DNA from 3 places in the Vallitalea okinawensis genome. Region 2 is predicted to be linked to each of the others. Evidence: riboswitches for the same ligand, from Rfam matches in the RefSeq annotation. Region 2 holds a riboswitch; each other region holds the start of a gene.
What was found. A riboswitch is a leader RNA that binds a small molecule or an ion and turns the genes downstream of it on or off. The one in region 2 is predicted to bind glycine.
Positions count from the first base shown of each region.

Region 1: it holds a riboswitch for glycine, as region 2 does, so the genes downstream of both, C1Y58_RS25380 (PTS sugar transporter subunit IIC) here and gcvH (glycine cleavage system protein GcvH) in region 2, are expected to answer to the same signal.
Region 3: it holds a riboswitch for glycine, as region 2 does, so the genes downstream of both, gcvT (glycine cleavage system aminomethyltransferase GcvT) here and gcvH (glycine cleavage system protein GcvH) in region 2, are expected to answer to the same signal.

Region 1 covers NZ_PQDH01000029.1:3,894-8,189, reverse strand. Annotated here, with positions in the region: gene C1Y58_RS25390 (AraC family transcriptional regulator) at 176-1,012, shown strand; gene fni (type 2 isopentenyl-diphosphate Delta-isomerase) at 1,082-2,095, shown strand; glycine riboswitch at 2,288-2,385, shown strand; gene C1Y58_RS25380 (PTS sugar transporter subunit IIC) at 2,574-3,593, shown strand; gene C1Y58_RS25375 (Gfo/Idh/MocA family protein) at 3,712-4,296, shown strand, end outside.
Region 2 covers NZ_PQDH01000007.1:42,322-46,617, reverse strand. Annotated here, with positions in the region: gene fdhD (formate dehydrogenase accessory sulfurtransferase FdhD) at 1-518, shown strand, start outside; gene C1Y58_RS17720 (hemerythrin domain-containing protein) at 724-1,278, shown strand; glycine riboswitch at 1,530-1,640, shown strand; gene gcvH (glycine cleavage system protein GcvH) at 1,773-2,156, shown strand; gene lipB (lipoyl(octanoyl) transferase LipB) at 2,193-2,861, shown strand; gene lipA (lipoyl synthase) at 2,872-3,735, shown strand; gene C1Y58_RS17700 (nucleotidyltransferase family protein) at 4,248-4,296, shown strand, end outside.
Region 3 covers NZ_PQDH01000010.1:130,713-135,008, reverse strand. Annotated here, with positions in the region: gene gcvPA (aminomethyl-transferring glycine dehydrogenase subunit GcvPA) at 1-127, opposite strand, end outside; gene gcvH (glycine cleavage system protein GcvH) at 179-565, opposite strand; gene gcvT (glycine cleavage system aminomethyltransferase GcvT) at 632-1,741, opposite strand; glycine riboswitch at 2,066-2,148, opposite strand; glycine riboswitch at 2,149-2,247, opposite strand; gene C1Y58_RS21790 (lipoate--protein ligase) at 2,576-3,553, shown strand; gene C1Y58_RS21785 (AraC family transcriptional regulator) at 3,565-4,296, shown strand, end outside.

The DNA of each region.
Region 1 (4,296 bases), on a different contig from region 2:
GAACGTGACGTTAGTCACTTTACTTGTGGTATAGGAAAGTACTGCGTTTTGCTCGCAAGGAACCATACTTTCCTATCTCCAGTTTAAATGTGGCGTTAGCCACTTTTGTACTGATAAAACCTCAACAAGTTTAGCATAATCTGCTATAATGAAAGAAAAACCGTGGAGGCTTTTTATGCTGAAGTTAGAAAGCTATATTGAGATAGATACATTAATGACCTTCTATTATTTTGATTTTGCTAAGAATTATGTTTTTAAAGGTGAAAAACATAATTTTTGGGAAATGGTATATGTAGATAAGGGTGTTCTTGAAGTTATGGCTGATACGAAACATTATGTTCTAAATGCAGGTCAAATGATTTTTCATAAGCCCAATGAATTTCATAGTTTATGGGCTAATGGTGAAGTTGCGCCTAATGTTGTAGTTGTATCATTCGTAAGTCATTCAGATATAATGAAGACTTTTGAAAAAAAGATACTTCAATTAAATACTGAACAGAAGGAACTGTATAAAAAATTTATCAAAATAGCTAGAGGGCATTTAAATAAACATCATGAATTAATTGAGGACAATCCAGTAATAAGACAAATGCTTAAAATGAGCTTGGAAGCCTTTTTGTTAGAAATGATGCAAAATCAAGATGAAAGAAAATTGCCAGAATCCCTTCCCACAAAAGAAAGAATGGAAAAAGATATTGTTGATCATATTATTGAGTACATTAGAAAGAACTACAATATAAATCTATGCCTTCAAGATATTGCGGGGTACACTAACTTAAGTACATCATATATTAAAGCACTATTTAAACGACGTATGAATATAAGCTTAATGCGTTATTATAGACAGGTTAGAATTGAAAAAGCAAAAGAATTAATGAGAGAATCTTCAATGAGTTTCACTGAGATAGCAGATAAACTGGGATATGCATCTGTTCATTACTTCTCCAAGCAATTTAAAGATATAACAGGAATGACACCAACAGAATACTCTAAATCAATGGTTAATTATTAGAGGATTCTGTTAGAATACAGTGATTACTTATAATTTAGCAACATTAAACACATAAGATGAGGTGGCCACATGAGTAGAGCAAATAGAAAGAAGGATCACATTAGGATTTTTGAAGCATGTGAATTTGGTAATAGAGGAATCGATTATTTTGAGCAAATGAAGTTATCCCATAATGCATTACCTGAAATAGATTTTAATGACATTGATACATCTACAGTATTCCTTGATAAAAAAATTGGTTATCCAATAATGATTAATGCTATTACGGGTGGAATTGAAGAAGTTTACAAAATGAATAGAGACTTAGCTAAGGTGGCAAAAAGATTTAACATTCCCATGGCTGTTGGATCTCAATCCATAGCTGTTAAGAATAAAGGAGATAAGACAAGTTTTCAAGTTGTTCGTGAAGTCATGGGAGATGGTGTTGTTATTGCCAATATCGGTGCAGGTCAATCATATGAGCATGTTTATGAAGCAGTTCATATGATAGAGGCTGACGCTATCCAACTCCACATCAATGTTGCTCAGGAAATTATCATGCCAGAAGGTGACCGTTCATTTAAGGGGGTAATAGAACATATTGCTCGTTTAAAGGAGCGTTTAGATTGTCCTATAATCGTCAAAGAAGTTGGATTTGGCATATCTGGTGAAGTGGCAAAGAGACTTCAAGATGTTGGCATAGAATATATTGACGTCAGTGGAAAAGGTGGAACCAATTTCATCGAAATAGAAGATCAAAGAAACAACAAAAAAATTTATGAAGACTTTTATGAGTGGGGTATACCTACTCCAGTATGTATACATCAATGTCGACAGGAAGCATCGAATTTAAAACTCATTGCTAGTGGTGGTATTCAAAAAGCTGATCATATTTTTAAGTCGCTAGTATTAGGAAGCCATATCGTTGGTATGAGTGGTAGAGTATTGGACGAGTATTTAAAGAATGGTTTACACCAAACAGAGAGTTTTATTGAAGATTTATTGCATAAATTTAAAATTTTTATGTTGTTGACAGGATGTTGTGATATAAGTAAAATTCAGTATGTTCCCTATCACTGGGAGAAGATGTTATTGGAAAAATAAGAGAATAAAAAAGTTAAGGAAGTGCATTGACTTTTATGGAAATTCTCAATATACTATAATTGAATTTAAAATTGTAATGGATGAAGGATGTTGGAGATATCTTTAGTGATTTAGTCTGAAGATAACCGGAGAAGAAAGAAGGTGTGATGCTTGAAACACCTATCGAAGCTTTCAGGTCAGCCTACAATATCTGGACATTACCCTGGAGAGAGTCAATGAATTGACCATCGAAGAAGAAATTTACGTTTCAACGTAAAGAAGCTTTCAGATAAAAGGACAGGGCGTAAAAAGCGTAGCTTTGCTATTACTTTTTGCGCTCTTTTTAGTGGGGAAACAATTAACCTGCCTAGTCGGACTACGACTATGTTCTTTTATAGGGAGGCTTTTTCCTATAGTTGATGTGATAAATAATTCACAATTAGTTGACTAGATATGGACTAAAAATGAGCATAAAAAAGAACTTGAGGAGGATTAGCATATGGAAATATTAATGGGTGTTGTTTTACTTGTCTTAGTTTTAGGTGTTTTTTCATTATTTAGTCTAAAGGCACCAAAAGGTAGTCTAGCCATGTCAGGCCTAGCCAATGCTGCTATAGCTACCTTTCTTGTAGAAGCGATACATAAATATATTTTAGGTGATTTCATAGGTATTCAATTTTTAAACGAGACCGGAAGTGTTGCTGGTGGCATGGGTGGAGTTGCAGCAGCAGCCTTAGTAGCATTAAGTATGGGAGTAAACCCAATTTTTGCTTTGGTTACTGCAGTGGCTATCGCTGATTTTGGAATTCTACCAGGATTTATTGTAGGTTATTTAATGGGATGGATTGCACCTTATATAGAAAAGAAATTGCCTAAAGGTATCAATATCATCTTAGGTGCATTAATATTAGCACCTATTGCGCGTCTTGTTGCTGTAGCGTGTGATCCATTTGTTACAATTATATTGGATACAGTAGGTACAACTTTAATGGCTGCAACAGAACAATCACCTATTCTAATGGGCTTTTTCTTAGGTGGTTTGATTAAAATGATCTGTACCTCACCATTGAGTTCAATGGCATTAACAGCCATGTTAGGTCTAACAGGTTTACCTATGGGTATTGCGGCCATAGCCTGTTTCGGTGGTACATTTACAAACGGTATTATATTTAAGCGTTTAAAACTTGGAGATCAAGGAAAAGTAGTTTCAGTGATGCTTGAGCCGCTAACTCAGGCAGATATCATAACCTCTAATCCACTGCCTGTTTATTGCTCTAATTTCCTTGGAGGGGGGGTATCTGGAATCATTGCAGCCAGCTTAGGTATTGTTAATAATGCACCTGGGACTGCAGCACCTATTCCAGGAATGTTAGCACCATTTGCTTTCAATGATCCAGTAAATGTCGTCATAGCCTTAGCTTTAGCAGCAATTGCAGGTAGCTTAGCAGGCATATTTGGTGCTCAGGTCTTTAGATTGATTAAATATAAACCTGTTACCCCTGCTACCAGCAAGGCATAAAAAAGCCAAATTCATAAAAACCAAGTCTTTTTTGATAAAGACGTCAGAGTCAACCTCTCCTATAATAGTATTAAATACAATTACTGATGAAATACTTTATATAAAGGAGATGGATGAGATGAAACAAGTGACAGCGATAGTTATCGGAGCAGGAGATAGAGGAAACATCTATGCCAAGTATGCTTTAACACATTCTAAGGATATAAAAATAGTAGCAGTAGCAGAACCAGATCAAGAAAAAAGAACGCAAATGATGGAAGCACATAACATCTCTAAAGAGAATGTTTTTGAAAGTTGGGAAGAGTTATTAGCTCAACCTAAATTAGCAGATGCGGCTATCATTGCAACCCTTGATAAAGATCATTATGAGCCAACTAAACTTGCTTTGGAGAAGGACTACCATATATTACTTGAGAAGCCTTTATCTAATAATGCTAAGGAATGCGTATTACTAGGTGAGTTAGCAAAAGAATATCCTCACAAAGTATTTTCAGTATGCCATGTCCTTCGTTATACCAAGTTCTTCTCAAAACTTAAGGAACTAGTCGACCGTCGTGTGATTGGTGATATCATGACTATTAATCATAATGAATATGTTGGACGTATACATCAGTCACATAGTTTTGTCAGAGGGAATTGGGGTAACTCTAAAAGAGAAAGCCCAATGATTTTACAAAAATGTTGCCACGATTTAGACATTCTT
Region 2 (4,296 bases):
CAAATGAATTAATTAGTTCTAAGACACAAATTATTGGCATTGAGGTTGATTATAAGGATGGAAAGGCTTATGTCCAACTATCTGAAGAATTTACCATCAATCCTATAGATAAAACAGTCTTAAATACAACGACTATTTATTATGCACCTCAACAAGTTATTGAGTTGATGAAGATATTTGATTCAAAGTCCCAGCTTTTTATGGAGACTGGAGGAGTTCATAGTTGTGCCTTGTGTGATCAAAATAAGATACTTATATTTAGAGAAGATATCGGGAGACATAATGCCGTTGATAAAGTGATAGGAAAGGCATTATTAGAAGACGTTAACCTTCAGGATAAGATGATACTAACTTCATGTAGAGTATCTTCTGGAATTATTAAAAAAGTCGCTAAATGGAGGATTCCTATTCTTGCTTCAAGATCTGCACCCACTGATAGAGCCATAGATATGGCTAGAGAACTTAACATGCAGCTTTGTGGTTTTGTTAGAGGAGGAAGAATGAATATCTACGCGTAATAAGGGGACAATGATACAAGTTTAGATCAAACAGTTTATTTAGAGAGAAGAGGTGTAAACTTATAGATGTAACATGGGTTACTGAAATTCATATGATTCTCCCATATACTTTATAATATAGCCGATTGATAAATGGAATATGAAACGATACATAAGGCTAATACTATAAAAGATAAATTGATTTTAAAAACGAAGGGATGATCCTATGGAATCAATAAAAATTATGATGGAAGAACATCAATATATTCTAAGAATGCTTAAAGTAGTAAGAAAAGTATGCATGAAGATATTAAATCATGAAGAAGTAGATTATAAAGATTTTTATAAAGTAATTGACTTTGTAAGAAATTATGCCGATAAACATCATCATAGTAAAGAAGAGGAACTATTATTTAAAGAATTGAAAATAAACCTTAATGAAGAAAATAGGTTAGGTCCTGTAACAGGCATGTTAGTAGAGCATGACCAAGGTCGATTATACATGCAAAACTTAGAAGCGGCTGTGAAAGAAGTAGAGGATGGCAATGAAGAAGCTAAGTTAGATGTCATTGCTAATAGTATTTCTTATACACACTTATTATATCGTCATATTGATAAAGAAGACAATCTTATTTATCCCCTTGGTGAGAAGCAATTATCCACTGAAATCCTTGATAGAATAGAAAAAGAATCTAAGAAAATTGAAATGACAGCTACTGATAACAAAGTACAGGAGAAGTATATAGCTATTCTAGAGGAACTGGAAAATAAAGTAGGTTAGTAAGTGATTCAAACAACTGTCCCTGCCAAGGCAGGGGTCATTCAAGGAATTAATCGAATAATGCAAAATTATCATTATTCATTATTGTAATTTTAAGAAAAGTGTTATATGATAAAAATATCTAAGAAATATATTCAAAATTAATATGACCAAGTGATGATGGCATGAGATATCTTTTTAAGAAGCCGAAGAAGCAATATAAAAGACTACCAGACTTATTATAGAAACTTTCAGGCAAAAGTAGTGCTATTTGATGGAACTCTGGAGAGCCCGGTACACCGGCGCCGAAGGTGAAATACACTATTATGGCTAAAATTGATAGTAGTGTAGAAACTCTCAGGTTAGAAGACAGAGAATATAATGGTGTTTTGCTTTGCAATGCCTTTATGTTCTCTTTTTTATGTTTCAAAGTTAAAGAGAAAAAGAGAGTTTATAAACCAAGGTAATTTATTTAATGCTTTAAAGCAATAATAAAAAATATAGGAGGAGTTACAATGAAAATATTAGAAGGACTTTATTATTCAAAGGATCATGAGTGGATCAAGGTTGAAGGAGCAAAAGCTTTTATAGGTATCACTGACTATGCACAAGATGCTTTAGGAGGGATTGTTTTTATTGAAATGCCTGAAGTTGATGATGAGTTAAGTGCTGGAGATGTTTATGGAGTAATAGAATCAGTAAAAGCTGCTTCAGACTCCTATTCACCTCTTTCAGGTAAAGTAGTAGAAATTAATGATGAACTTGAAGATTCTCCAGAACTTCTTAATGAAAAGCCATATGAAAGCTGGATACTGGCTCTAGAAATGTCAGATGATACTGAGCTTGATGGTTTAATGAAATCAAAAGAATACGAAGAATTTTGTAAAAGTGAAAGTTAATGTTGTATTAAAGTGCCAATGAGGAGGTGGTGTTAGATGAATTTAAATGTATTAAATTTGGGAAGATGTCCATACAATAAGGCTTTAGAAATTCAATGGGAAACATTAAAAAAAAGACAAGATAATAGGATTGATGATACATTAATTCTGGTAGAACATCCACCTGTTATAACCTTAGGAAGGCAAGCAGATAGGTCACACATTATTGGTGCAAAAAACATGCTGGAGAACAATGGCATAAAGATTTTTGAAGCCAATAGAGGAGGAGATGTGACATACCACGGACCTGGTCAAATAGTTGGCTATCCTATATTCAATTTAAGAGAATCAAAGAGGACTCTAAGACAGTTTGTCGAGAATCTAGAAGAGGTTTTTATTACTTTATTGAGTGATAAGTATAATATGAGTGCCTATAGAAACCCAAAGCATACTGGTGTATGGGTTGGTGATTCTAAGATTACTGCAATTGGTTTGGCTGTTAAACGTGGCGTTACGATGCATGGTTTTGCCTTTAATGTTAGTACAAATTTGAATCACTTTGATTTTATCATACCCTGTGGTATCCGGGATAAAGGTGTAACATCCGTTGAGAACTTAATAGGAAAAAAGGTTGATTTTGATGAAGAATATAAATCTGTTTTAGAATACTTCTGTAAAGTGTTTAAATGTGATTATCATGAAAAAAATTTTAGTATTCAAAAATAGGAGGAATGTTTTGAACGTCTTACGAAAACCAGAATGGCTTAGAATAGATCTAAATAAAGGGCGAAGCTTAGATGTTGTGAAAGAGATACTTGAAAGATTATCATTAAATACCGTCTGTGAAGAAGCTAGTTGTCCTAATAGAATGGAATGCTTTAGTAAAAGGACTGCAACTTTTATGATCTTGGGGAGCCAATGTTCACGTCATTGCAAATTCTGTAACGTATCCCATGGACACCTAGAGATGGTTGACCAAAAGGAACCTGAGAATATTGCAAAAGCCGTTAAAGAACTTGGACTAAAGCATGTGGTCATTACTTCCGTAACACGAGATGATCTAGCAGATGGGGGAGCAGGACACTTTGCTGAAGTCATAGAAGCCATAAAATCATATCAGAAAAGAATTATTATTGAGGTACTGATACCAGACTTTCAGGGGAATAAAGAAGCTCTTAAAAAAATAGTGGATGCTAAACCAGAAATAATCAATCATAATATTGAAACCATTCCAAGACTATACAATGAAGTTCGGCCAGAGGCAATTTATAAAAGATCTTTGGAATTGCTAAAGAATATAAAGGCTGTTGATAATAAGATATTTACCAAATCAGGGATAATGGTAGGTCTTGGAGAAAGACAAGAAGAAGTGTTAGAGGTATTGAAGGATTTAAGAGAAGCAGGATGTGATTTCTTAACGATAGGGCAGTACTTAGCACCTAGCAAAGAACATTACCCCGTTAAAGAGTATGTCCATCCGGAAATTTTTAATAAGTATAAGGAAGAAGCTCTTAAGCTTGGATTTAGCTTTGTAGCATCTGACCCATTAGTAAGAAGTTCATACAATGCTGCTGAGATGTATAATAACAAAGAGGATTAAAAAAGCGGGGGGCATCTCATAAATAAATGAAAAATATTTAGGGCGATACGCCCTTTTTTTAGTGTAGGAAAGTATTGCGTTTTGCTTATAAAAGTAATGTGGCATTAGACACTTTTGTATGTTAACTATAACATTTTTTAGGAGGAATGATTAAAACAATTGACAAAAATAACCTTATGAATGTATAATATAATTAAAATTATTTAATATCACTAAACTAATATTTCATTTATTTATTCAAACTAAACATCTATCTTACTTAATTTAATTCCATTAAACTCAAATCAAACTTATACCAGCAATCAGGTCTAACTTATTTATATTTCACCCTATAATATTAACATCAATCTTTACTAATCTCATTCTACAAATGTTACAGAATCATTGACTATAACCCCTTTCAGTTTTAAAGTTTATTTTACTTCTATTAAGATTATTAATTGAGGATTTTTTGTTGTACATAAAAATCGTAGAAGAAGACAATATGGGAGAGAAAGGAGTTATTAGGTATTATGACATGTGATGCAGTTATTTTAGCTGGCGGCTATTCAAGTCGAGCTA
Region 3 (4,296 bases), on a different contig from region 2:
CTTTTAATTCTTCTTTTAGTCTTATTTCCTCGGGAATATCATGAAATAATTCTTCAATTGTTTCTACCCCGATACTTTTTAGCATTTGTTGAATGTCTTCATCCGTGTGTGGTAGATATGGATGCATGTTATACCCCCTATTCTTTTAACATGTCATTAATGAATCAAATTCTCTTTTTTAATCGTCTAGACTGCCTATAAATTCTTCATACTTTTCAGCTGACATCATTTCTTCTAAAGCTTCTGTATCAAATTCAACGATTTCAGCTATCCAATTTCCATAAGGATCTTCATTCAATGATTCAGGTGCATCTTCTAGCTCTTCATTGGCTTCAGTAACTGTTCCTGACAATGGCATAAATACATCTGATGCCGCCTTAACTGACTCTACTACACATAATACGTCGCCCTCACTATATGTCTCATCAACTTCTGGTAACTCAACAAAAACAATATCACCCATCTTATCTTGAGCATAGTCAGTTATACCAATTCGTGCTTTGTCACCGTCAACCTTAATCCACTCATGGTCAGTAGTATAATATAATCCCTGTTCAATTTTCATTATCAACGCCTCCTTATTTATTTTTAATTAACTTCTTTAAGTTCTTTATTAAATATACTTTCAAGCTTATTTCTTATATTTCTTTTCCATAAACCGTTTACTTCTTACAACAGCATCCACTGTCTTCTTTCGTACTTGTATACTAATCTCTGTTCCTAGTTTAGCATGGTCAATATCAACAAGTCCCATACCTATACTTTTATCAATGGATGGTAAATAGTATCCTGTTGTTACTTCACCAATCTTATTTCCTTCACTATCTAAAATAGGATAACCGTGTCTTGTAATACTCTTCTTCGTAAGTTCGAAACCGATGACTTTTCTTTTTAGCCCTACCTCTTTCTGCTTTGCAAGAACTTCTTTGCCAACAAAATCATCCTTATACAACTTCACAAACATACCAAGTCCAGCTTCTAATGGCGTTATATTATCTGTTAATTCATTACCGTAAAGAGGAAGTGAAGCTTCGAAACGTAAAGTATCTCTAGCACCCAATCCTGCTGGTAAAAGTCCTTTGTCTTTCCCTTGTTCCATGATGGCTGACCATAATTGAGGTGCTTCTTTGCTATTGGCATAGATTTCAAAGCCATCTTCTCCAGTATATCCTGTACGAGAAACTAATACCTTTTTGCCTGCAATAGTCGTTTCATCTTTAAATGTATAGAATGTTAATTCACTTAAATTCAAATCTGTTAAGGGTTGTAGGATCTCTTCTGCTTTAGGTCCTTGAAGCGCAATCTGAGCATAATTATCTGATATATTCTCTAGCTTAATATCAAAGTCTTTAGATAAGCCTTGCATCCACTCATAGTCTTTCTCTGTATTACTTGCGTTGATAACTAGTAAATATTCTTGTGTATTGAACTTATAGACTAAGAGATCATCAACGACGCCACCTTTTTCATTACACATGGGTGTATAGATCACTTGACCATTTACCATTGGTTCTACATCATTAGTGACTAGATAGTTCACAAATTTTTCTGCTTCTTTACCAATGACAGATACTTCTCCCATATGACTTACATCAAATAGACCCGCAGCTTGACGAACTGCATCATGCTCTTCTATTAATCCCTTGTATTGTACAGGTAATGCCCAACCAGCAAAATCAATCATTTTTCCACCGTGTTCTAAATGCTTTTCATACAAAAAAGTTCGTTTTGTATTATCCAATTGAATACCCTCCTTTATGATTTTTTACGTTTTACTAGATTTGCATACTTCAATTACTTCACTATTTACATACTATAATGTTTCCTATACTCTCATTAAATTATTAGTTAATACTATATATGAACTAAACATTTCGAGTATTTATCTTTAGTTCAATATATATTCTTTAATTATAGGTGAATAGTTCTAAATAATTGCTAGGCTCATAGCAATTTATTGAATTCAACTTATATACATAAAATCAATAGATTATCCTTAATAAAACTATTGAGATTATGCCCCTTTAAAAATAGAAAGAGGGTAAATGGCATTATAAATAAACGCCATTTACCCTCTGTATTTTTACCTGAGAGATTCTACATGTCATATGTATTGCTCCTTGGGTGCATAAATGCTTTCCAGAGTGCTATCCGCTAGCGATCCTTTTGCCTGAAAGTTTCTATAAGTATTTGGCTATACTTTATATTACATCTTCGGCGCCCTAAGATCTCTCTCGCTAACTTCAATTAGCCACGTAAATATTCTGTTACTTTAATCATATTACAAAATGATAAGTTTATCAACTATGTATTTGCAATAATAATTATTTTTCTGTTATTCTGATAAATCCCATTAAATAATTTCTAAGATGCTATACCAAATTGTATGATTTAACTAGTATAAGATGAGGATGATGTTACAATCTAAATAAAGAAATTTTTCACTATTCTCTAATTCGCTTGCTAGGGTAGATAGTTTAAATTATAATAATTATTAATATTCTGATTCATAGTGTATGGTTCCATTAACCGTATAGATTACGAAATTAATTGTCATTCTGAGGAGGTACTTATTATGTTATCCATTATTAGTACAACAAATAACCCCTATTTCAACTTAGCTACTGAAGAGTATTTATTAAAAAACAAAGATGAGGATGTCTTTTATCTTTATCGTAATGCACCATCTATAATCGTTGGCACCCATCAAAATACTATTGCCGAAATCAATTATGACCATGTTAAAGAGCATAATATCCCTGTCATTAGACGCCTTTCAGGTGGTGGTGCAGTCTTTCATGATTTAGGAAATTTAAATTTTTGCTTTATAACTAATGTGGAGAAGAATACAGCTGAAAGTTTTAAAGAATTCACAAAGCCTATATTAGAAGTTCTCAATCAACTAGGTGTAGAAGCTATTTTTTCTGGCCGAAACGATTTAACCATCGATGGTAAAAAGTTCTCTGGAAACGCTCAACATGTTTCAAAAAATAGAATCTTACATCACGGAACCCTTTTATTCAGTTCAAACATGGCAGATTTATCAAAGGCATTAAAAGTTAATCCATTAAAGTTTAAAGATAAGAACGTTAAATCCGTCAAAAGCCGTGTAACAAATATCTCTAGTCATCTTCCTCAGCCTATGTCAATTGAATATTTTGTAGATGCTATCGCTAAGCACATAACAGGTTCTTCTCATAGCAGCTTCTATCAACTGAATGAGACTGAAACAAACACTATCCAACAACTAGTAGATAACAAGTATGATACATGGGATTGGACTTATGGTAAACAAGCTACCTATGGGTTTACTAATGCAATCCGCTATTCAGGTGGTACAATTGAATATCACTTCAACGTAAAAAATGGTTCACTAGAGGATTTAAGAATTTACGGTGACTTCTTTAATAAAGAGGACGTTCATGTCATTGAAAAAAAACTTGTTGGAACTAAACATGAGTTAGAAGCTATTAAGGATCAATTAAAAGATCTAAATCTTGAAGATTATTTTATAGGTATTGATGTTGATACATTCGTTAAAGGTCTTTTCTAGGGGGGATTTCAGTGTGTGAGTATCATGAAATTCTTGATTTTAAAGGTGCTAAAGCTCGCTTGAGTTACAGTGATAACAGCCAACTTCACTTTCCAGCTCATTGGCATGAAGAAGTCGAGTTATTCTATATCTGCGAGGGCATCTCGCATATCCATGTATCTCAAACTGACTATTGTTTAAGACCTGATGATTTACTTATTATTGGATCAAAAGCTATCCATGCCATAGATGACCAACAGAATAATAGGAAAATCATGCTACAATTTCACCCATCATTATTTAATTGTGTTCTAAATGATCCTGATATAAGTAAATTTATATACAACTTTTATTATAGCACCCAAAAATATAACATTGATACTACACCACTATTAACCTTTTTTGAAGGCTTAAAAACACTTGATCATAGGATTCAAAGTCCATTACTAGTCCAGTCTAAAATACTGGAATTAACCCATCATCTTTACAAAAACTATAAAGATAAATGCTCATCAACACATATACTAAATAACCCTATCATCCAACAGGTGGAGCAGTTCGTGGCTAATAACTATGAGGCTGTTATTACATTGGACATGATTGCTAATGAAGTCAATCTAAGTAAATATTACTTCACTAGGTATTTCAAGGAACATAAAGGTATTACATTTGGTCAATATCTACGTGAATATCGTATAAAAAAAGCTCTTAACTATCTTATAAAGACAGATATCGCTGTTACAGAAATAGCGTATACCTGCGGC